DNA from 3 places in the Cohnella sp. 56 genome. Region 1 is predicted to be linked to each of the others. Evidence: riboswitches for the same ligand, from Rfam matches in the RefSeq annotation. Region 1 holds a riboswitch; each other region holds the start of a gene.
What was found. A riboswitch is a leader RNA that binds a small molecule or an ion and turns the genes downstream of it on or off. The one in region 1 is predicted to bind cyclic di-AMP.
Positions count from the first base shown of each region.

Region 2: linked by a shared signal. The riboswitch ahead of VQ071_RS17835 (hypothetical protein) and the one ahead of VQ071_RS16410 (C40 family peptidase) in region 1 are both predicted to bind cyclic di-AMP.
Region 3: linked by a shared signal. The riboswitch ahead of VQ071_RS07070 (KamA family radical SAM protein) and the one ahead of VQ071_RS16410 (C40 family peptidase) in region 1 are both predicted to bind cyclic di-AMP.

Region 1 covers NZ_JAZDQE010000009.1:35,632-43,171, reverse strand. The annotation lists gene VQ071_RS16435 (polysaccharide deacetylase family protein) at 1-220, shown strand, start outside; gene VQ071_RS16430 (ABC transporter ATP-binding protein) at 329-1,192, shown strand; gene VQ071_RS29330 (AraC family transcriptional regulator) at 1,270-1,401, opposite strand; gene VQ071_RS16425 (AAA family ATPase) at 1,690-2,652, shown strand; gene VQ071_RS16420 (DUF58 domain-containing protein) at 2,656-3,783, shown strand; gene VQ071_RS16415 (hypothetical protein) at 3,780-5,081, shown strand; gene VQ071_RS16410 (C40 family peptidase) at 5,296-5,763, opposite strand; cyclic di-AMP (ydaO/yuaA leader) riboswitch at 5,769-5,912, opposite strand; gene VQ071_RS16405 (hypothetical protein) at 6,266-7,084, opposite strand; gene VQ071_RS16400 (M1 family metallopeptidase) at 7,098-7,540, opposite strand, start outside.
Region 2 covers NZ_JAZDQE010000010.1:109,178-116,717, reverse strand. The annotation lists gene VQ071_RS17865 (cache domain-containing sensor histidine kinase) at 1-694, opposite strand, end outside; gene VQ071_RS17860 (carbohydrate ABC transporter permease) at 731-1,564, opposite strand; gene VQ071_RS17855 (carbohydrate ABC transporter permease) at 1,561-2,448, opposite strand; gene VQ071_RS17850 (ABC transporter substrate-binding protein) at 2,564-3,895, opposite strand; gene VQ071_RS17845 (hypothetical protein) at 4,215-4,361, opposite strand; gene VQ071_RS17840 (mechanosensitive ion channel family protein) at 4,432-5,712, opposite strand; gene VQ071_RS17835 (hypothetical protein) at 5,851-6,333, opposite strand; cyclic di-AMP (ydaO/yuaA leader) riboswitch at 6,540-6,683, opposite strand; gene VQ071_RS17830 (hypothetical protein) at 6,706-6,864, opposite strand; gene VQ071_RS17825 (alpha-amylase family protein) at 7,448-7,540, opposite strand, start outside.
Region 3 covers NZ_JAZDQE010000003.1:348,229-355,768, reverse strand. The annotation lists gene VQ071_RS07095 (DNA-binding response regulator) at 1-231, opposite strand, end outside; gene VQ071_RS07090 (DUF4247 domain-containing protein) at 447-1,235, opposite strand; gene VQ071_RS07085 (DUF4178 domain-containing protein) at 1,232-1,747, opposite strand; gene VQ071_RS07080 (DUF350 domain-containing protein) at 1,772-2,176, opposite strand; gene VQ071_RS07075 (PspA/IM30 family protein) at 2,386-3,054, opposite strand; gene VQ071_RS07070 (KamA family radical SAM protein) at 3,229-4,308, opposite strand; cyclic di-AMP (ydaO/yuaA leader) riboswitch at 4,468-4,613, opposite strand; gene glyA (serine hydroxymethyltransferase) at 4,723-5,973, opposite strand; gene VQ071_RS07060 (TIGR01440 family protein) at 6,744-7,337, opposite strand; gene rpiB (ribose 5-phosphate isomerase B) at 7,362-7,540, opposite strand, start outside.

The DNA.
Region 1 (7,540 bases):
TTGGGCGCGGCCCGGCGTGAGCCATATCGTCAAAGGAATCATGAGCGACGTGCGCAGCGGCGATATCGTGCTGCTGCACGATTATGTGAGCGGGAAGACGCAGACGATTGACGCGCTCCGCATCATCCTTCCCAAGCTAACGCAGGAAGGGTACCGCTTCGTGACCGTATCGGAGCTGCTGCGGCTAAAAAATTCGAAATCAAACATGGTAAATCGTTGACTTTGTTGTTGAGAACCATTATCATTCTTATTAACGATTGATAATGATAACGATTATCAGAATATAGATGAACATAAAGGCGAATTCGTTCGCCGGAGGAGTGAAAACATGTCGCGGTTAAGCACGAATCAGTTGACTCTCGCTTATGGCAGCCGGTGTATCGTGAAGGATCTGAATCTGTCCGTACCCGATGGCAAGATTACCTCTCTCGTCGGCGCGAACGGTTCGGGCAAGTCCACGATCCTCAAGTCGCTCGCGCGTATCCTGAGTCCGCAGAGCGGCGGCGTGTACCTCGACGGCAAGCAGATTCACCGCCAGCCGACCAAGGAAGTCGCCAAGCAGCTCGCCATTCTGCCGCAGAACCCGACCTCGCCCGAGGGGCTGACGGTGCGCGAGCTCATCTCGTTCGGCCGCTATCCGCACCAGCGCGGATTCGGCGCATTGTCCGCCGAGGACAACCGGATGATCGACTGGGCGCTGCAGGCGACGGGCATGGGCGAGTTCCACGACCGCGCCGTCGACCAGCTGTCCGGCGGCCAGCGGCAGCGTGCCTGGATCGCGATGGCGCTCGCGCAGGGCACCGAGGTGCTGCTGCTCGACGAGCCGACGACATTCCTCGACATGGCGCATCAGATCGAGGTCATGACGCTGCTGGAGAAGCTTAACCGCGAACAGAAGCGCACCATTATCATGGTCGTTCACGATCTCAACCATGCGGCCCGCTTCTCGCAGCATCTGGTCGCGCTCAAGCAAGGCACGGTGCTCTACGAGGGCCATCCCGAGCAAGTGATGACGCCGTCGATGCTGCGCGACGTGTTCGGCATCGACGCGGACGTCATTCCCGATCCGCGCACGGGCGCGCCGCTCTGCCTGCCTTACGGCCTGGCAGAGGGCATCGGCCGGGAGCCGGCGGCGAACAAGGCGGCATTGGCCGCCCGCGAAGAAGGCCGCCTGACCGCAGCAGTCGTATAGCGTACGCCTTGACACGCCTTCTCGCCGCATTAGCGGTTGAGGAGGCGTTTTTTGTCTGTCGATTCGCTGCTCAGGTGCTAAAGCGTTTCATTCCCTTCGCCGCTGGTCGGGCAGGGATTTTTTTTGTCCCTGCTTGAATGAATCCATTCGCCCGGCGTCATTCCTGTCGTTTTACGAAATGCTTTGGAGAAATGATGAACGTCGGCAATTTCCTCATACCCTTGCCCTATACGGGCGGATTGAATTTTACATGAGGGATTGGGAGCTGCCGTTCGCAGGGGCTAAGCCGCTTGTTCGATGAGTGATCAAAGTAATTGCCGCAAACCGATGGACAGGTGCCGAGAGTTCTCCGCTCAGCGCCTGTCCTTTTTTTTATCGTGCCCGTAAGTTTAGCGAATGTCCTCCTTCGACGACGCTGTTTGTGATTCCGCCCACGCCTCTGTAATATGAAGGGTAGCTGGAATTGAAAGCGTTTGAGGCAGAGGAGGACTATAGCCATGATTCATCTAAAAGAAGTTCGGGAGAAGACCGGCCGGGTGCTGGACCAGATTGCGTCCATCGTCGTGGGCAAGCCCGAAGCGGCGGAGTATGCGCTGATCGCGCTGCTGGCCTCGGGGCATATCATACTGGAGGATGTGCCGGGCACCGGCAAGACGCTGCTGGCCAAGTCGCTGTCCAGATCGCTCGGCTGCGAGTTCAAGCGGATTCAGTTCACGGCGGACCTGCTGCCGTCGGACGTATCGGGCATTAACTTTTACAACCAGCGCACGGGCGCCTTCGAGCTGAGGCGGGGGCCTGTCTTCACGAATATTCTGCTGGCGGACGAGCTGAACCGGGCGACGCCCCGCACGCAATCGAGCCTGCTCGAGAGCATGGAAGAACGCCAGGTGACGATCGACGGCGAGACGCATCCGCTCGCCGTGCCGTTCCTCGTCATCGCGACGCAGAATCCAATTGAGAGCCACGGCACCTTCCCGCTGCCCGAAGCCCAGTTGGACCGCTTCATGCTGCGCATTCCGATGGGCTATCCGACGACGGCCGAGGAGTCGGAGATCGTACGCCGGTTCATGAGCGCGGACCCGCTGGCGGCTGCGGAGCCTGTGCTGAGCGTCGGCGATATTTTGCAGCTGCAGGAGGCGCTCAGGGACGTGCGCTGCCATGACGACGTGCTGGCGTATATGCTCGGGATCGTGGCTGCGACGCGCGGCCATGAAGATACGTCGATAGGAGCGAGCCCCCGCGCCACGCTCCAGTTCATGCGGGCGGCGCAAGCGAGGGCGCTGCTGCGCGGGCGGGACTTCGTGCTGCCCGAGGACGTCAAGGCGCTCGCGTCGCCCGTGCTGGCCCATCGCCTCGTGCTGCACGATCCGCTCGCAGGCGGCCGGCGGGCGCTGGAGATCGTGAGCGAGATCTTGGAGCGCACCGCCGTGCCTGCCGAGCAGGATGCGGTCTATGCTTAGCGCATGCTGATCTTCAAGCTGCTGCTCGTCGCTCTTGCGGTCGGACTGGTCCAGCGTCTGCTGTACGGCAAGCTGGGACTGCGGCGAATCCAGTATGAGCGCAGGTTCAACGTACCGCATGCCTTTGCGGGGGACAAGATCCGGATGGAGGAGCGCCTCGTCAACGCCAAGTGGCTGCCGCTGCCCTGGCTGCGCGTCGAGACGCAGATGCCGGCCGCGCTGCGGTTCGGCAAGGAGGAGCTCGATCTCGCCGTCAGCGTCGGCCAGTCGCTGCAAAATCATGCCAGCTTGTTCACGCTCGGGCCGTACACCCGGATCGTGCGGCGGCACGAGGTCGTCTGCCTGCAGCGGGGGCGCTATCGCATCGCGTCCGTCGCGATCACGCACGGCGACCTGCTCGGCGTGACGGGCAGGTCGCTCACGGTCGGCTCGGACTGCGCGATCACGGTATACCCGAGGCTGCTCCAGGCCCGGGACATCCCTCGCGCGGCACGCGAGTGGATACAGAGTGCGATGAGCACGCCGGAGGCTTTTCGCGAGGATCATTATTATACGGCCGGCGTACGCGCCTATCGGAGCGGAGATGCGCTCAAGCAAGTGAACTGGAGCGCGACCGCCAGAACAGGCGAGCTGCTTGTCAATCGCAGAGAGACGATGATCGGGGGCGACGTCACGGTGCTGCTGAACGCGGAGCTGGCGGATGCTGCCACGAATCGGCGAATCTCGGCAGAGCGCTTCGAGGAGGCGATCAGCCTGGCGGCCTCCGCCGCGAAGCAGGTGCTGGACGCCGGCGGCCGCGCCGGGCTGATCTACAACGGCCGCGCCGGCGGCGCAGAGCGCGTGCCGCTGCGCATCGAGCCGGCCGGCGGGCGGCGCCAGCTCTACGCGCTGCTGGATGCGATGGCCGACTTCGAACCCGTCGTCCGGCTCGAGCTCGGCTATTTGCTGGAGGACCTGCTTCGCGCCCGGATGCGCGGGACGAACCTGCTGCTGATTACCGCTTTTGTGACGCCCAAGCAGGAGGAGGCCTTGGCCAGGCTGCGGCAAGCGGGCAATCGGGTAGAGGTGCTGCTGCTTCATCAACAGCGTCCGGCAGCAGCGCATAGAGCCGCAGCGGGAGGGATGTCATGAAGCTGATCATTCGCAGTCTGGCGGACAGTCTGGCCGTTTATCCGGCGCTGCTCCTGCTCAGCGACTTTGCGGACCTGTCGCTGCCGCTGGCCGGCTGGATCGGACTCGCCTGGCTGGCCGCCGCTGGCGGCCGCGCGCTGCCAGCGATCCTGCGCCGCCGCATGCCTGCCGCCATCGTTCACGTCGCGCTGGTGCTCATCCTCGCTGCCGCTGCCGCCGCCGTCGATCCATGGCTGCTGGCGCTTGTCGTGCCGCTCGGCGCGCTGTCCTGGATCGCCCGCTACGACTGGCGGCGCATCGTCCGCTGCTCGGTTGCGGTCGGTCTGCATGCCGTCGTCCTCGCAGCCGCGCCGCTGCTTGGCATCGACTCGGCCGCGCGTCCGTGGCTGGCGGCGGCCGGCATACTCTGGCTGGCGGCCAGCATCTACTTCGTCCAGGCAAGCTCGCTGTCCGAGGCCGGCCTGGGCGCCGGGCTCGTCACCCGCCGGCTCGCGGCAGCCGGCCGGCGGTATGCGGCGATCTGGGGCTTGCTCGTCGCCATCGTCTTCCTGCCGTTCGCAGGCGTGCCGATCTGGCCGGCGATCGCCCGCCTCGTCCGCTGGCTGATCGCGCTCATGCCCCAGGGCAAGCCTGCGCCCGAGCCGCCCCCCGAGACCGAGCCGCCCGCACAGCAGCCTGTTTTTCCCGAGCAGGCTTCAGACACCGGGCGCATCTGGGTGTGGCTCGAGTATGCCATGTACGTCGCGCTCGCACTGCTGGCGCTGGCCGCCGTCTATCTGATCGGCCGGCGCTATCTGCTGAACGCTGTCTGGTGGCGTCGGCTGTCCGAGCGCATCAAGACCTGGTACGACAGAATGCTCCAGGGCAAGCGCCAGAACGACGAAGACCCGGGATATACGGAGGAGCGCGAGAGCCTCCTCCAGGGAGAACGGCTGCTCAGCCGGCTGTTCGCCAGGCGGCGCTCCAAGGCCAAGCCTGCGCTTCGCCGCGAGGAGTGGGCGGCCCTGCCGGCCGAGGCACGGGTTCGCAGCCTGTACGCCGCAGTTCTCGACGAAGCGGTTCGCGAAGGCTATGCGCACCGGGATTCGCACACGCCGTCGGAGACGCTCCGGGCGATCGAGGCATGGGAGTCGGCCCGCGGCGCGCCCCGGGGACAGCGGGAGCAGTCCGACATGCGCCGCTGGCTGGCCGCCATGTCCGCGAAGCTCGGCGAGCTGTACGGCAAGGCCAGGTACGGCAGCGGCGTGAAGCCGGAGGAGGCCGAACGTCTCGGCGCCGATTACCCGTGGCGGAGATGAGGACGGACCGCCGTCAGGCGGAATATCCGCGCCAGATGCCAAAAGTCCCGAATCCTTTTTCTGAGGATTCGGGACTTTTTTTGACAGCTTGTTTCGCGCCTTTTGAATGCGGGTATACAACTAATACCTCTCCATTTTCACTCCATGCAGCAGCTAAGACCCGCTTTGGGGGCGGGTCTTAGCCTAAGCAAGCAACTCTCACTTGTGCCGAATCTTACACGTGGTCGATCGCCACGGACTTGTAAGTATCGGAGTCCATCACGCGACGGGCGCCGAGATAACGCTTCGCGTAATACTTGTCATCCAGATCCGAGATCGTCACGCCCTTCGAGGCCGAATGCGCGAATCTGTTGTCGCCGACGTAGACGCCGACGTGAGATACGCCGCTGCCGCTCGTATTGAAGAATACGAGATCGCCCGGGCGCAGATCGTCGCGAGCTACCTTGTCGCCCATCGCGAACTGGCCTTTGGACGAATGAGGCAGCGTGACATCGAACTTCTTGAATACATAGGCCGTGAATCCCGAGCAGTCGAAGCCGCTCGTCGTCGTGCCGCCGTAATCGTAGTCGATGCCGATCAGCTTGGAGACGGTCGAATCGAGCTTGGATGCGGCAGACGCGCTGCCCATCTGGAAAGCAAGCAAGCAGGTTAAAGCAAGGATGAGGACTGTAACTTTACGCAAAACGGAAAGCTCCTTCCAGGTGCCTACGAGGTTAGCTGGAGGGTTCGGTTGAAGGTTCCCTATGACTTCTGCGCGAGGCGAAGTCAATTCACCCAGTAAAAAATGGTTCCCCCGTTTCCCCGTGCGCGGGAATTCGGCAGTTTTCGCACCTTAGCTTTAGAAATTCGATTTTTAGGCCTCAACTCCTGCTCCTTGAAGATTAGAATTCCTTAATGTCCGAAAGGGGGAGGAATATGTCGCCATCATCCGAAAAGCCAGACGTAGCAAGGGATGCGGGCTGCCGGCAAGAAATGGGCCGAGCCTATGAATAAATGAGAAAGATTAAGAGGAAGCAAGTCTTCGACGGGGGTGCGGTCGCAAGAGTATGATCGTAGTCTATGCCCGCCTCTCACCCAATATTAATAGTCGGTTAAAAAAAGAGACGACGCATGGTCCTTGGAGGGACCGCGCGTCGTCTCTTTTTGAGTATTTCAATGCTTGGCCGCGAGCTTGCCTGCAGAGGTCATTGATCCTCGCGCAGCCACAATCGATGCTGGCAGGCGGCTGTCCAGAGCGACAGCAGGGTGCGGATAAAATGAAAGGATTGGTTCAGCACGATGATCGCCAGGCCGGTCCAGAGGAACGAGGCCGCGGAGACGGCTGCGGCGCCCAGGAGCGAGAGCAGCGGCAGCAGGAGCGTCACCGCCAGCAGCGGGAACAGACGGCGCAAGGCGTGAACCGCACCCTGCCACAGACTGGCGCCGCCGGCTGCGCTGAACTGCATGAACAGAAACGGCAGGTGCACGACCATCATCCATAGCGCCCAGCCGGCAGCATAAGGGAGCATCTGACCGATCCACGCCTGGACGTTCGGCTCCGCCATGTAGGCGCTCCGTGCGAACGGAACGATCCAGACAGTCGGCAGCAGCGCGATCAGTTTTTCGGCAGCATACAGCAGCGTTACTTTTTTCCAAGCCTCTCTGATGCCCCGAAGCACATGCGTACCGCCCCCATCGTCGTCATGGCCGAATGAATAATACAGACCGGCATTCAGAATCGGCGTGAGCAGCATGCGGAGCAGCAGCATGCCCCCGAGCAGGAGCAGCGTCCGATCGGCCAGATCCGTCTTGAGCAGGCGGAACTGCGCCTCGATCGCGAAGATCTGCTTGGCCGCGGCGCCGAGCGGATGCTGATCCGGGAAGCGCTCAAGCACCGGAGCGACGATGGAATCGATGAGCCGGTAAAGAAAGAAGCCCCATAGCAAACGGTACAGGAAGAGGGCGACAAGCGCGTACTTGTGGCGTTTTGTCGTCGTCCAGCCTTGGCGGATCGCGTCGTTCATTCTCATCCCTCCCTCACCAGGCCATGCTGCCGATGAACGCATCGATCAGCTGGCTCAGCGTCACGTCGAGCTTGGTGCGTTGCCGCTTCGGCGCTTCGGTTTTCAGATAATTGTCGTACCTGCTGTGATCGAGCACGACATCGAGCATCGGGTCGATGGACACGTATTCGAGCGGAGCGGCGGATTGCAGCCGGAGTTGAACGTGATTCTGGATGCCGTCCCATGTCTTGCGGACGGTCTGGCCGTCCTTGAAGCCGAACAGCACGGTCACGGCCTGCGGACTTCCCATCTTGCGCGTGAGCAGGACGCTCGACTGGTAGCTGCCCTCGCCGTCCGGCTCCGTGCGGGCCGAGGCCACTGCGAAGTCGGCCGTCTCTCCGCGGTAGACATAGGCCGAGAAGAAGTCCTTCCAGTCCTCCTTGGTGACGGATTCGACGACGCGCTGGAAGGCCTGGC
Region 2 (7,540 bases), on a different contig from region 1:
GAATCGTCTGCCCCTTCGTCACGTCGTCGAGATCGCGGAACTGGCGCTCGAACGCCGTAATGTTCGTGTCGAAGACGATGAAGCCGATCGGCGCGAGATCGAACTTCACCTGCTTGAGCTCCCGGATGACGGAGAAGGCGTAGTAGTTGTCCTTCCCGGTCGAGACCTCCTGCGTGCTGACGAGCACCGGCTTGCCGTCCGCGGCCTTCGCGATGTTCGTCCAGTCGCCTTCGACCTCCGACAGGTTGTTGCGCATGCCGCCGGTTTTGATGTTGTATTTGACGTGCCCGTAGTTATCGAACACATAGACCGATACCGTATCGGGCTTGATTTTGTTCAGATTCGAGATATACAGGTCCATCCCCTGCTCCTTCGCAAGGCCCGTATTCGGGTCCGCGAGCCAGTCGAGGAAGTCCTTGTTGTACAGCGGCATCGCCGACATATTGTACAGGTCCGTCACGTAATCGTCGAGCTTAAGCAGCGTCTTCGAGGTGATCTCGGTCGCGTACGACGTCGTGTTCGCCTTGATCGAACGGGCATAGTAATAGGAAGAAGCGTAGCTGATCATGAAGAGCGGCAGGCAGACCAGCGTCAGGAATACGATTAGCAGCTTCTGCTGCATATTCAGATTCGCAAACGCCACCCATAGCTTGTCGATCGCCCGTCCGGCGATTTTCCAACCCTTCTTCACCATGCCGCTTCCTCCCGTTGTCTGACCGTGCGAGTACAGCTATTTTACTGCACCGTTCACGATCCCGGCAAACACATACCGCTGGAAGAACAAGTACAGCACGATGATCGGCAGCATAATCAGCAATATCGCCGCAGACATCATCTCCCATTCGGTGCTCCGCTCCGACGAGAAGTTCATCAGGCTGGTCGATACGACCGTCAGCTTCTGCGCCGGCATGTACAGGTACGGGGTGAACATGTCGTTGTAGATGCCGATCGTCTTGATGATGACGATGGTCGCGGTCGCCGGCGTCAGCAGCGGGAAGATGATGGTCCGGTAAATGCGGAACAGCGACGCGCCCTCCATCATCGCGGCCTCGTCCAGCTCCCTCGGAATATTCCGCAGAAATTGCAAGTAGATAAAGAGCTGCAGCACGCTTGTGCCCAGGTTCAGGACGATGGCCGCCCATAGCGTGTTGTACAGATGCAGGTTTTTCACGACGGTAAAGGTCGCGACCTGGGTCGTAATCGTCGGTACGAACGACAGTGCGATATAGGTGCCCATGATGAGGTTTTTCAGCTTGAAATCGAACCGGCCGAGCACATACGCCACCATCGTGCCGAGCGCCACATTGCCGATGACGGCGATCACGATGATGAACAGCGTGTTCATATAGGCGCGGTCGAGATGCGCCCGCGTAATGACCGCGGCAAAGTTGTCGAAGTTCAGAAAGCTGTGCGGCAGCTTGAACACGCTCGTCTGGGCAAACTCCGTCTTGCTCTTGAACGCGTTCAGCACGAGCACAAACGGCGGAAATACGATCACAAGGACGGCGATCCACAAAATGAGATGCTGGAACACGGACAATGGCGCGAAGCGCTTCTCGCTCATTCCGACCACCTCCGTGTTGCGAGCCGCTGGATGCCCAGCACGACCACGACCAGCGCGATCAGCGTGATGCTCATGGCGGACGCGAGCCCGAAGTTGTTGAACTTGAATGCCGTAGCGACCGTCTTCGTCAGGAAGGTATCGCTCGCGCCAAGCGGTCCGCCGCCTGTCAGAATAAACGGCAGATCGAACATCTCGAGCGTACCGATAATCGTCAGGAACAGATTCAGCTCGATGACCTGGGTGATATTCGGCAATACGACGCGCATCGTCGTCTGGAAGCGCGAAGCGCCGTCGATCTTGGCGGCTTCGATGATTTCCGAAGGAACGGATTGCAGCGCGGCGAGATAAATGACCATGTTGAGGCCCATGAATTTCCACAGCGTGATGAAGCCCAGTACGTGGTTGACCGCCTTCGGCGAACCGAACCAGCTAATCGCGAGGGAATCGAGTCCCATGCCGCGCAGCATCATATTGAAGGAGCCGTATTCCGAGTTGAACACATAGTTGAACATATAAGCGACGGCGACGCCGTTCATAATATAAGGCATGAACAGCATAACCCGGTAACCGTTGCGCCCCTTCAGCTTCGAGTTAAGCACCAGCGCGAAGAACAGGCCGAGCGCATTTTGGAGCAGGCCCCAGATGACATAGACGAAGTTGTGGCCGAACGCCTGCCAGATCTCCTTCGTCTGGAACACTTCCTTGTAATTGGCGATACCTACCCAGGTCTTCTCCGGGCTGAAGCCGTCCCAGCTCATGAAGCTGAGAAAAACCAGATACCCGGTGGGATACAGCGAGAATACCGCCATCAGCGCGATCGGTACGAGCAGGAACAGGACGATCAAAATCCGCTTCTGCAGGCTGTACGACAGGCTGTCGATCATCCGCTAGCACTCCTTTCCTAAACGACGGACGGGGCTGGACACGACAGAAGCGGATGTCCGTAGGACCGGCCATCCGCTTCTGTCGGTCATGCCGCAATTGCGCCCGCCGGTCCCGTTACTTGCCGAGCGCCGCCTTCGTCGACTTCCACTTCTTGTTGTAGCTGTCGAACACGTCCTGCATCTTGCCGACCGTCACTTCTTGAATGAACTTGAACGGATCGAACTGCATTTTGTTCTCGACGGCCTTCACGTCTTCGCCGATCGACTGCGCTTCGAGCATCTCCGGCTTGTAGGCCATGAAGTCGGTAATCTGCTTCAAGCTTTGCTGCTGATCCTTCAGCGGCGAGATGATCATGTGATCCTTGTAGTCGCCGGACTCTTCGAGCAGGAACTTGATGAACGCCTTCGCGAGCGGCTTGTTTTTGCTCGTCGCGCTGACTGCGTACGCCCAGTCGTTGCGCATCATGCCCTTGTACGTGCCGCTGTTGTCGTACGGCAGCGGGACGAAGCCGATGTCATCGAGCGACAGGCCGTTGCTGAGCAGGTTCGAGATCGCCCAGTTGCCGATGTACATCATCGCCGCTTTGCCGGAGGCGAGATCCTTTTGCGTCTGATCCCACGTCGCCGAGTAGACATCCTTCTCGAGATAGCCCTTGTCATAGAGCTGCTTCAGGATGCCGAGACCCTGACCGTATGCGCCGTCGACCGTGAACGGCGTATCCGTCTTGATCTTGTCGTTGCGCAGGTTCGTGCTGCCGTAGATGAACTCGGCCGGGTCGGTCCAGTATTGGAGCGTCCAGGCGTCCTTGAAGGCGGTCGCCATCGGCACGATGCCTGCAGCCTTCAGCTTGTCCGCATCGGCGAACAGCTCGTCAAGCGTCTTCGGCGGCTCGGCGATGCCGGCCTTGGCGAATGCCTGCTTGTTGTACAGCAGTCCGTTGATCGCCACCTGCTGCGTAATGCCGTACAGCTTGCCGTCATAGGAGTTGTAGTCCTTGAAGTAAATGTTGTCATCCAGACCGAGATCGTCGAGCGGCTCGTAGAACTTCGGCAAGTCCGACTGCGTCGTCTCGACAAGCGAGAGTACGTCCGGCAACTCGTTCGCAGCCATCCGTACGCGGATCGTCTGCTCGTAGTCCTTCAGTCCTTCAATCTTGACCGTGGTTCCGGGGTATTTGGCTTCGAACGCTTCGACATACTTCTTCAGGTCGGTATCGACCAGTTCGGTCCGGTGCGTCGCCCACGTGATCGTACCCTTGATATTTTCGCCGCCCGAAGCTTCGCCGCTTGCGCTCGAGCTGGCCGACGCGCTGGCGCTGGCGCCCGTACTCGCCGAAGCGCCCGCCGACTGCGAAGCGCTCGAATCGTCGTTCGAGCTGCCGCACCCCGCCAGCAACCCGACTCCGAGTGTCATTGCCAGACCTACTGCCACATTTTTCTTTTTCATTTGTTTGCCCTCCCCGTTTTGCTTGTACGGTTGTTGCCGATTGCCTAAGTCCATACTATGTTAATTAAAGTCACATTCAAATGGCCGCATTTTGTTTTTGTTAGCTATTTTTTGTTTGTTGCGGCGGCGGCGAATGAATTCAATTGTGATGTGTTCGCTTACATATTTCGGAAACGTTCGCGTTGATTGGAAGGCGTTTTCACGATGTTAAGTATAATGACACTAAATTTGCAATGTGAATTTCTCCATCCTGCCGTGAAGCAAGCCGCGGCGAAGTAGCTCGCCCAGCATGCCTATCATACCCGGCATTTTCTCGCCGTCATTCATGGCTGCCGTCATGCGCCGGTTCCCACAGTCTCAGACGGGGCATGAAGAAGTTCCGGAGCATCGTCGGCCGGGCCATGCTCGGCACGAAAACAAGCTCCTGCACCGTCGCCAGGACAGGTACAGGGGCTTGTTTATTCATCGGGATATCATATTGATCTGCTCTGTGCCAGACGTGCGCGCTCACCGAACCTTATGGCCCCAGCCGACCATTACCGATAGGGAGCGTCTCCTCCCGATGCGATGCGTGAGCGCATAGGCTCGTGCTTGAACATTTCGCGCATATCGTGGCCGGAAGGGTTCTGGAACACGACGAGCCCGAACTCCGGCGCGACCGCGAGCAGATGATCGAAGATATCGGACTGTACGCCTTCATACTCGCTCCATACGGTCGTATCGGTGAATGCGTAGATCTCCAGCGGCAGACCGTTCTCGCCTGGAGGCAGCTGGCGAACGAGGAGCGTCATATCACGATGAATCCTGGGATGCTGCGCCAGATACCGCTCGATATAGGCACGGAATACGCCGATATTCGTCATCGCGCGACCGTTCGCCTTCACGGTGCGGTCGATCTCGCGTTCCCGGTTGTACAGCTCGATCTCCATAGCCCTTTCCCGAATGTAGTCGCTTAGATACTGAATGCGTTCGAACCGCTCGAGCATCTCGGGCTTGCAGAAGCTTACGCTGTTCATATCGATATATAGCGAGCGCTTGATGCGCCGTCCGCCCGCCCGCTGCATCCCCCGCCAATTTTTGAACGAATCGGAGATGAGCGCGTACGAGGGGATCGTCGTAATCGTCTTATCAAAGTTTTGCACCTTGACGGTGTTCAAAGAGATATCGATCACGTCCCCGTCTGCACCGTACTTGGGCATCTCGATCCAGTCGCCGACCCGCACCATATCATTGGAGGACAGTTGGACGCCTGCGACTAGGCCCAGCAGTGAGTCCTTGAAGATCAGCAGCATGACCGCAGACAGCGCGCCGATGCCGCTGAGCAGGATGAGCGGACTCTGTCCGATCAGATTGGAGATGACCACAATGCCGCCGATGACGAACAAAAATATTTTTACGACCTGAATGTAGCTCTTTATCGGGCGGCTCTTGGAGATCTCGTAGGTCGTATATATATCGTTCATGGCGTTCAGCAGCGCGTCGAGCACCATGATCGCCACGATCGTCAGATAGACTGCGATTCCCTGCCCGATCAGACGGTGATAGCCAGGGAAGCTGTACGAGAAGGAATAAATAATAATGGCGGGAACGATGTGGCACAGTCTCTGAAGCACTTTCCGACGGAGGAAATGATCTGCCCACTTATAGCGGTTGCTGCGGATATATCGGGAAGTGATGCTGAGCACGACCTTCTTGGTGACATAATGCGCGAGGATGCTAAGGGCCGCAATGCCGACAATCAGGACAGCATTCGCCAGATCGGCGGACAGGCCGGACGCGACGCCCAGATCGGCGATCAGTTGTTGGATTGAATTCATCTCTTCCTCCCCAAAATAAAAGAAAGGCTCGCCTGACGAGATTGCCCATGCGCCAGGGAGCTTGTTATTCGATGTTACCGAAATCCGGCCAACCGGTCAATGACGTATGTCCCGGTCGCGAAGGAATGCCGCTGACGATCAGCGGATTCCTTCATTTATATATGCTTCCTGCCATAACTCGTCCGCACGCCCGGAGACACAACCGATAAAAGAGTCGATTTTCATATCCAGGTACGCGGGATCAATACCCGCGATATGTTGATGAACCTGGATATCCATCTCTCTTCGCTTGGAAATGAAGCTGCCCCTGCAGGTAAAAATATGGATGGGGCTCTCGGTCCATGTCCGGCAAAACTGAACGTACCGCCAAGACAGCGCAGGACTTCTCTCAAATAGGATGATTAGATCGGCATCGAGGCCTGGCGGCCGCCAAGTGTCGGGTTCGGCCGTCTTCACCTGCACCAGCTGCGCATGCTTGGACCGCTGCAGCCTGCTTTTTTCCTTTTTGTTGTTCGTGAGCAGCGCATATGGCAATTCTCGTCGAATCAACTGTTTGACGAACGATCGGCCGTCCTGATTCGGAGCGGAAACGAGAAAACGGACATGCCGGCTATCACGCATGCCGGATCCCGCCTATTATGTATTTTGCTTTCGCCATTTTAGCACTCTCCTTTTCGTGTTCTACTGGGGATTCGTGTGAAACGGCAATGTAGAAGCCTCCTCTCTCCTGTATTGAACCAGTCCGATGATAAATGCCAGCAGGGTCCGCAGAACGCAAAAAGACCCTGAATAATAGGGTCCGGGATTTACCTGTAAAGAAAAGAAAAAATAGACCCATCCATTGCTGACGAGGTTAGCTGACGGACTCGGGTAAGATGGTACCCTACACTTCATGCGAAGTGATTCGCCCCACTTGACTGGGTTCCCCCGCTTTCCGGACATTGCAACCGGAAATTAAGCGTGCCTATATGATAAAGAGAAGGATAAGAAATGTCAAACCGCTTCCCTCTCCTTTAACTCCGAACGAATGAGCCTCCTGGCCAGCTCTTCGTTCTCCGACGAGATTCGCTTGAACGTCTCTCCGATCGTACCGACCTCGTCCTTCGAAAATTTGCCGTCGAACTCCCTCGCGCCTCTGTTCCAGTCGACCATCATTTTCTTGATCAGAATAAGCGGCTTCGTAATCGAACTCGAGATGAAATCGGAACGGGATCCATAACAGCGATATCCATCTCATATGCCCAATGCCCGTCTTATATAAATGTAGTTTTATCACGTTAACGAATTCGTCAAGGAATGCCTAGTGCGGATTTCATAGATTCGATGTCCGGATTGTTTGGATTCGGGATTAGGGATTCGGGATTCGAACCTTTACATGCTTCAAATTATATCGGACATTGCGGGTGTATTGGAGCCGGCCTGCTCCAGTTGGATTGTGGCACCGATCCAGTCGAGAAGCAAATCAGGAAGCCCTTGAAACCTTGGGCATGGCGATTATCAAAAGGTGGAGATGAGACATCCGAAAGATATTTTCGTGGAGGCATTTTCATCGGGATGGATTATTAATCCTGACAATTGGAAAGCAATGATCGAGGTTCAGTAGGGAAGAGGCATCGTCAAAAAAACGAAAAAAATGATCCCCCGCATGGCCGCAGATGTCCTTTCATCTGTCGCCGTACGGGGGATTTTTTCTTGCGAGCATTAGGCGGCGCTGTTCGGGCTTTGTTCCCCGGCGCTACCGGATGACCGCCGCACCGTGAATGTCGAGTTCCGGCACGACGAACTCCACGCGTCCGTCGCGCCATTCGTAATCGAGCGGCTGACCCGA
Region 3 (7,540 bases), on a different contig from region 1:
CATGGATGCATAGGTTAGACCGGGTCTCAGCCTTCGAAGCCTGTTCCCTTTGGCGGACCGCAACAACCCGGACCACCACGCAACGAACGCGCTCTCGAATTGTCTGTTCAAATCCGGGTCTGCCTGCATGTAAGCCGGGTCTCGTTGAAAAGCTTGCAGCGTAACGGGAGGGGACGATTCGGCTGCGTGGACCGGTAGTCGTGCAAGTGTGATGTCGGTTGAATGTTTCATGCCAATCTCTCCTTCGCAATTGAGATAAGACGCAAAAAAACGCCGCCCGCACCGTAATCCGCAGATCACAGCAACGAACGGCGCGTGCTTCGCACCGAGAATACATCTTCTTCCAAAAGATACCGTATCTCCAGGCAAACGGCAAGGGTTCATTCCGCTAATTCGAAAAAAACCCACGCTCAATCAGAGCGCAGGGCCACACCTTGCTTGCGGCGTCATCGTCGCCTGGATATGCGTCCCGAGCCGCCGAAGCTCGTTCGCGGCTTCGTCGTCTTGCGCGGCTTGAAGCTGGAGCCCGACTTGCTGCTGCCGGAGCCGGACGTACCGTCCCTGGTGATACTCCCGCTCGTGCCTTTTTTCTTGCCGAACAGGCCGTCCGAGCCTACGCTGCCCGAGCTTGAGCCTGACGAGCCGCCGCGCTTGAAGATCGATCCCTTCTTGTCCACCGTGAGCGGCGGGGCGGTCTTCTGGTCGCTGACCGTCGGCGTGCGATAGGTGCCCGTGCTCGGCGGATGGGCCTTCTGGCTGCCGTAGCCGCGATAGTCGCCGTAGTATCCGCCCCGCGACGAGTCGAACAGATTGCCGATCAGGCTCGCCAGCAGATATCCTTCGAGGAACGACGGACTGTAGTTCTGACGCACGTACTCCTTGGAGTCGACCTCGACCAGACTATCCTCCGGCTTGTTCGGATCCTGCTGCACGTGGATGATCTGATCCGAATAGACGAGGAACATATGCTGCGGATCTTCCTTGGACACCTGCTCGGGCTTCTTCTTGGCCTCAAGTCCGGTCGCGACCTCCTGCACTGTCTCGCCCGCAGCGCGGTAGACGTATGAGGTCTGACTGCCGCTGCCGCTCACCGACTCGAGCGGATAGGTCTCCTCGACGTTAAGGCTCGGCCCGCATGCGGACAGCAGCGTCACGACGAGCGCGAGCATGACTGTCAGGTGAATGGAGGAGCGCAGCCAGCCGCGACCGGCCCGCCGGCGCGCAGGCCGGCTCATCGTCCGCTTCCTCTCAGCCACGCCACATCCCCCGGCAGCACGCTCTCACCTTCGTACAGCATGAAGCGCCCATCCTGCCACTCGATCCGCAGCAGCTTGCGCCCGTCGGACTGGAACCTCCACACGTACAGTTCCCCGCCTGCTGCGGCAAAGGGCGTGCTGCCTGCCTCGGCAATTCGCGTGCTGTACTGGTCTTCCAGATGATAGTCGATGCCGTCCAGCTCGATATGCGCCGGCACCTCGTCCATCGAATCGAGGCGTCCGTCGATCGGACTGAACAGCGAATACGCCGTATCGAGCCGCTGCTCGATGTTCAGATAGCGGACGGCGGCGCCGTCGCGCAGCGTCAGCCACACTTCATTGCGCGCGGTCGGCTTCGTACGTCCCGTCACCTGGTAGGTGACGAGCGACACTTCGCACACATCGCCCGGCCCCATCGTCAGCACGCTCCGTTCCTCCGGCAGCGGCTCGGCCTTTTTCAATATATTTTTAACCCGCTTGAACAGGCTCATCCTCGTGTCCTCCTCTCCGCAGCCCTACAGGCACGAGCCGATAATGAGCGCCCCGACCAGATGCAGAGAGCCTGCAATCAGACCGTGTCCCACGATGCCGTCCCGCACGCCCTCGTCAAGCCGCAGATCTCCGATCTTCCTGAAGGCGAATTCGACGATCCATTCCAGCACGAACAGGATTACAAACGAGATGAACGAGACGACCAGCGCCTCCCAGAGATCGTCCGACGTGACGATCGAGCGCGACAGAATGTAGCCCTGCGCGACCAGCTTCAGCACAAAGCGGACGGCGACGGCCGTATTGCCCCGCTTCATCTCTTCCATATCCTTGTACTTGGTAAAGTAAGCGTCGATGCCCATCAGGATGAACAGGAGCACCGCGCCTGCCGCCGTCCATAGCAGCGTGCCGACTACATTTTCAATCGCCAATGTGAATGTCTCTCCTCCCGCGAATAGAGCGAGGCGGCTGTGCCTTCATCATTATGAGGGTGCAGCCGCCGGGCATCATCCGTATCGAATATTCAAGCCTTGTTTCCTATTTTATCCGAATCGGAATCCGCCCCGCAACGGTCCAGCCGTCGCCTCGCTCCTGCGAAGCTTCCAAGAAAAAGGACCCCGCTGGGGAGTCCTCGCTTGCGTTAGCTCTCGTACTTCTTAAGCAGCGCGGCGAGTTCGTCCTCGACCGCCTTGTCCTTGCCGAGTGCCGCGAATTCGTCGTCGAGCGATTTGCCCTTGGACTGGCTGAGCTCCTCGGTCGCCTCGGCGTGGGCTTCCATCTGCCGCACCTTCTCCTCCATGCGGCTCAGGCCGGACAGCGCGGTGTCTGCGCCGAAGCCCGCCATCGCCTTGTTGATGCCGGCCTGCGCCTTGGCGGCGTTGGCGCGCGCGACCAGCGTCTCGCGGCGATTTTTGAGCTCGGTGAACTGCTTGCGCATCTCCTCGAGCTTCAGCCGCAGATTGTCGGCCGCCTGCTTGTTCTGCTCGTAGCTGGCCTTGTACTCGGCGACCTTGGTCTCCGCAGCCTTCTTCTCTTCGAGCGCGCGGCGGGCCAGATCGATGTTCTTCGCCTGGGCTGCGATGTTCGCCTGTTCGTCGCGCTTGGCGACCAGCGCGGATTGTTCCTCGTACAACTGCTTGAACCGCTTTTCGATTGCGATCTGGGCGGCGACCGCCTTTTCCGCATCCTCGAGATCCTCTGCCATGTCACGCAGATATTGATCGGTCATCTTGACCGGGTCTTCCGCCTTCTCGATCAGGGCATATACGTTAGACAGCGTGAGATCGCGCAACCGTTTGAAAATAGACATGTACACGAATCCTCCTCTTGTCCGCTTGTTCGCGGCTATGTAGTTTATTACGATGTACACAGGCCGACCGTTTCAACATTTCCCCGAACACTCGCGGGTATTCCCCCACATAAATATACATCCGGCCCGCCTCGAGAGGCAAAGCCGGATGTAGGGCGCAGCATGCGCTGCGGGTCAGTCGCCGATCTGATATGGACGCTTGACGTAGGAAGTACGCAGACCGTAATCGGCGGAGTCCGTCCAGTCGATCCGCAGCGACCCGATCTTGGACTCGCTGCCGGGAAGATCGGTGAGCCATACCGCGTCGTCCGGGCAATCCGCCGTGATGAACTTGCCGATATCGTCGTCGGGCGATGCGTGGAACTTGAGATAGGCTTTGCCGTCCTCGACGGCCAGCACCTCGACGAATCCCGCATCGTGATTGAGCGCGAGCCGGGCGCGTCTGCCCAGGCCGGCGTTCGTCGCCAGCTTCGCCTCCTCGACGAGCCGGTACGCGCGCGACAGCGGTACCGCGAATTCCCCGCCGTCCTCGCCCGGACGGTCGACGAAAAAGTAATACGGCGTCACCCCTGCCAGCTCGAGCCGGTCCAGCAGACTGCCGAGCAACTCGGCGCTGTCGTTGATGCCGCCCAGGATCGGCGTCCGGTTCACGATCACCGCTCCAGCGCTCTGCAAGGCCCGGAATGCGTGTACCGCCGCATCCGTCACCTCGCGCGGGTGATGCACATGGGCCATCAGATAGATGGGCCTGGCCGGCGTCGAAAATTCGGAAATGATCCGAAGCAGCCGCTTGTCCTCGGCGATGCGCATCGGCTCTATGACAGGCAAACGCGTGCTCAGCCTGATAATCCCGACATGCGGGATCGCGCGCAGGCTCGCGATGAGCTTGCGGAGCTTGCCGGCAGGCAGGCCGAAGCAATCGCCGCCGGCAAGGATGACCTGCCGGATCTCCGGATGGGAGGCAATATATTCGAGCGCAGGGGCGGCGCCCTCCTCGGCTTCGGTCTCTGGCAGCACCAGAAAGGCGGCTGTCCGGAACTTGTGGCGGTAGCCCTGAGCCAAATACTCCGACTCGTCGTCGGAGGCGCCCCATATTCCCGCGCTGCCGGATGCGGGGAGCGAAGGCGACATCAGCTTGCGGAGCGGATCGTTCGCATCGTCCCAATCGATCAGACTATGATAGTACGTATTCGAGCAAGGATGGGCGGCAGCGTCTTGGTCCATGTTCCTAGCGTAGTATTCCGGCATGGCCAACGTGAATTCCTCCTTCTCCGGTCTAATGGCGACACGCCGGGAAGGACAGAAAAGACCCTTCTGCAGCAGGCGTGCGCGATACGCTTAGCCAGACAGAGGGGTCCTTGTGAAGACGCCAAAAGACCCGATGAGGGTCATTCAAGCTTCAATAAATTGGATGAGACCCATCCCCTGCCTACGAGGTTAGCTGACGGGCTCGGGTAAGATGGTACCCTATGACGCCTGAACTGCAGCGCCAATTCGCCCCCTAAAGATTCGGTTCCCCCGCTTCCCGGCCGATGCCGAGAATTAAGCGTATACTTAGTTTATACCGATTGCTCCAGATCGTCAAACATTAGAAGCGCCCAATTCAGCCTGAGCAGGCAAAATTGAGCGCAAAAGCTTGATGCTCCGGAGCCTGACGACTCCCGGATCTTAGTATTCCAATCCCGTATACAGCGGGTATTGTGCAGCCAGTTCGCGGACGAGCTGGCGGGCTTCGTCCAGCTTGGCCTCGTCCTTCGGGTTCTTGAGCGTGATCGCTACAGCACGGCCGATCTTCTGCATCGCAGCCGCGTCCATGCCGCGCGAGGTGACGGCCGGGGTGCCGATCCGAACGCCGCTCGTAATGAACGGGCTCGTCGGGTCGAACGGGATCGCGTTCTTGTTGACGGTGATGCCGACGGAGTCAAGCACATGCTCGGCGTCCTTGCCCGTGATGTTGAGGCTGCGCGTGTCGACGAGCATCAGATGGTTGTCCGTGCCGCCGGAGACGAGGCTGATGCCCTCGGCCGTCAGCGTCTCGGCGAGCGCCTTGGCGTTGGTCACGACGTTGGCTGCATAATCCTTGAAGGAAGGCTGCAGCGCTTCGCCGAGCGCGACCGCCTTGGCTGCGATCGTATGCATGAGCGGGCCGCCCTGCGTGCCCGGGAATACGGCCTTGTCGATCGCAGCCGCCCAAGGCTTGGTGCACAGAATCAGGCCGCCGCGCGGTCCGCGCAGCGTCTTGTGCGTCGTCGTCGTGACGAAGTGCGCGTGCGGCACCGGACTCGGGTGCTGGCCGCCCGCCACGAGGCCGGCGATGTGCGCCATATCGACCATGAACAGCGCGCCTACGTCGCGTGCGATCTGGCCGAGCGCTTCGAAGTCGATGATGCGCGGATAAGCGCTCGCGCCGGCGACGATCATGCGCGGACGGTGCTTGAACGCCGCTTTGCGGACTTCGTCATAGTTGATCGTGAACGTCTGCTCGTCAACGCCATAAGCGACGAAGTTGTACAGCAGGCCCGAAGCGTTGACAGGACTGCCGTGCGTCAGGTGACCGCCGTGCGCCAGGTTCATGCCGAGCACGGTGTCGCCAGGCTGCAGCGTCGCCAGATAGACGGCGAGGTTCGCCTGCGCGCCGGAGTGCGGCTGCACGTTGGCATGCTCGGCGCCGAACAGTTCCTTGGCGCGGTTGCGGGCGATCTCTTCGGGAATATCGACATACTCGCAGCCGCCATAGAAACGCTTGCCCGGGTAGCCTTCGGCATACTTGTTGGTCAGCACGGTGCCCATCGCTTCAAGGACGGCCTCGCTCACGATGTTCTCGGACGCGATCAGCTCCAGGTTGTCGCGTTGGCGGCCGAGCTCCAGGTTCAGGGCTTTGACGATCTCGGGATCTTGCTTGCGCAAATTGGCGGTCATGGGTGGTCCTCCTTAGGGTTATAAGCATCGTTTATTTGTTCAGGACGTTGAAAAGCGATAAAAAAGCACAGCGACGGCTGCAAGGGGACTTGGCCCCGAATGAGGCTGTGACCCGCTCCAGCATGTTGAACGGTCGAAGATCATAACTGCCATCATGCAGTTATTTTCATTTATGTTCGCCGCCGAGGAGAGAATAGCTGCAAATATGCAGTTATTCCTCTTCATTTTGGTTGCTTGATGTGCGCCCGGAGCAATATAACTGCATTTTTGCAGGTAATGGACAAAACCGGCCGTTCTCTCGGTACATTAACTGCACAATTGCAGTTATTTGATCCGACGATCTCGGCCGGGATCCGGCCTGTGGCACGCCGTTAGCCGATTGTATCGGCTATCTCGGCCGGGATCCGGCCTGTGGCGCGCCGTTAGCCGATTGTACCGGCTATCTCGGCCGGGATCCGGAATGTGGCGTGCCGTTAGCCGATTGTATCGGCTATCTCGGCCGGGATCCGGCCTGTGGCGTGCCGTCAGCCGATTGTATCGGCTTTCTCGGCCAGAATCGGCCTGTGGCGTGCCGTTAGCCGATTGTACCGGCTTTCTCGGCCAGAATCGGCCTGTGGCGTGCCGTTAGCCGATTGTACCGGCTATCTCGGCCGGGATCGGCCTGCGGGCGCGCCGTTAGCCGATTGTATCGGCTATCTCGGCCAGAATCGGCCTGCGGGCGCGCCGTTAGCCGATTGTACCGGCTATCTCGCGATCTCGGGCATGCCGCCTCAGTCGCAGGTGCCGGACGGAGGCGCTTCGGCCGCCGGACGCGCATACACCGCGCGCTCGCCGCCGATCAGCTTGGGCCGCGAATACGCCATCACCACCCGCGCCTCGCCGATCCAGCGGCTCGCCGGCCGCACCGGCACCGCGACCGGGCGCAGGTGCATGCCGATCATCGTCTCGCCGATATCGATGCCCGCGTCGGCGGATACCGCCTCGACGAGGCAAGGCTCGGCGAGCTGCCCGTACGCGTACGCCGCCATGGAGCCGCCGGCCTTGGGGACGGGGACGGCCGATACGACCGTCCAGCCCCGTGCGACGGCCAGGGCGCGCTCGGTCACGAGCGCGCGGTTCAGGTGCTCGCAGCACTGCCACACCGTCTCGAACCCGAACCGCTCGCGCACGCGCATGGCGCCCTCATAGATGTCCCGGGCGATCTCGGTCGCACCGGACGTCCCGATATGCCGGCCCTGCACCTCGCTCGTACTGACGCCCAGCACGACGACGCGCCCCGCGCCCAGCGCGGCGGCCGCGGCCAGCTCCGTCAGCGCCTGCTCGACCTGGCCGGCTATAGCTATCGCTTGGTCTCGGTCAGTCATTCGCTTCGCGCCTCCCGCATCCACTCAAGGGTGCAGCGCCTGCTGCTCTTCGAGCGCCTTGACCTTGTTCAGGCGGCCGACGTGGCGCGGTCCCTCGGAGAACGGCGTCTCGAGCCAGACGCGGACGATCTCCTCGGCGACGCCGGGGCCGACCACGCGCTCGCCCATCGCCAGCACGTTGGTGTCATTGTGCTCGCGGGTCG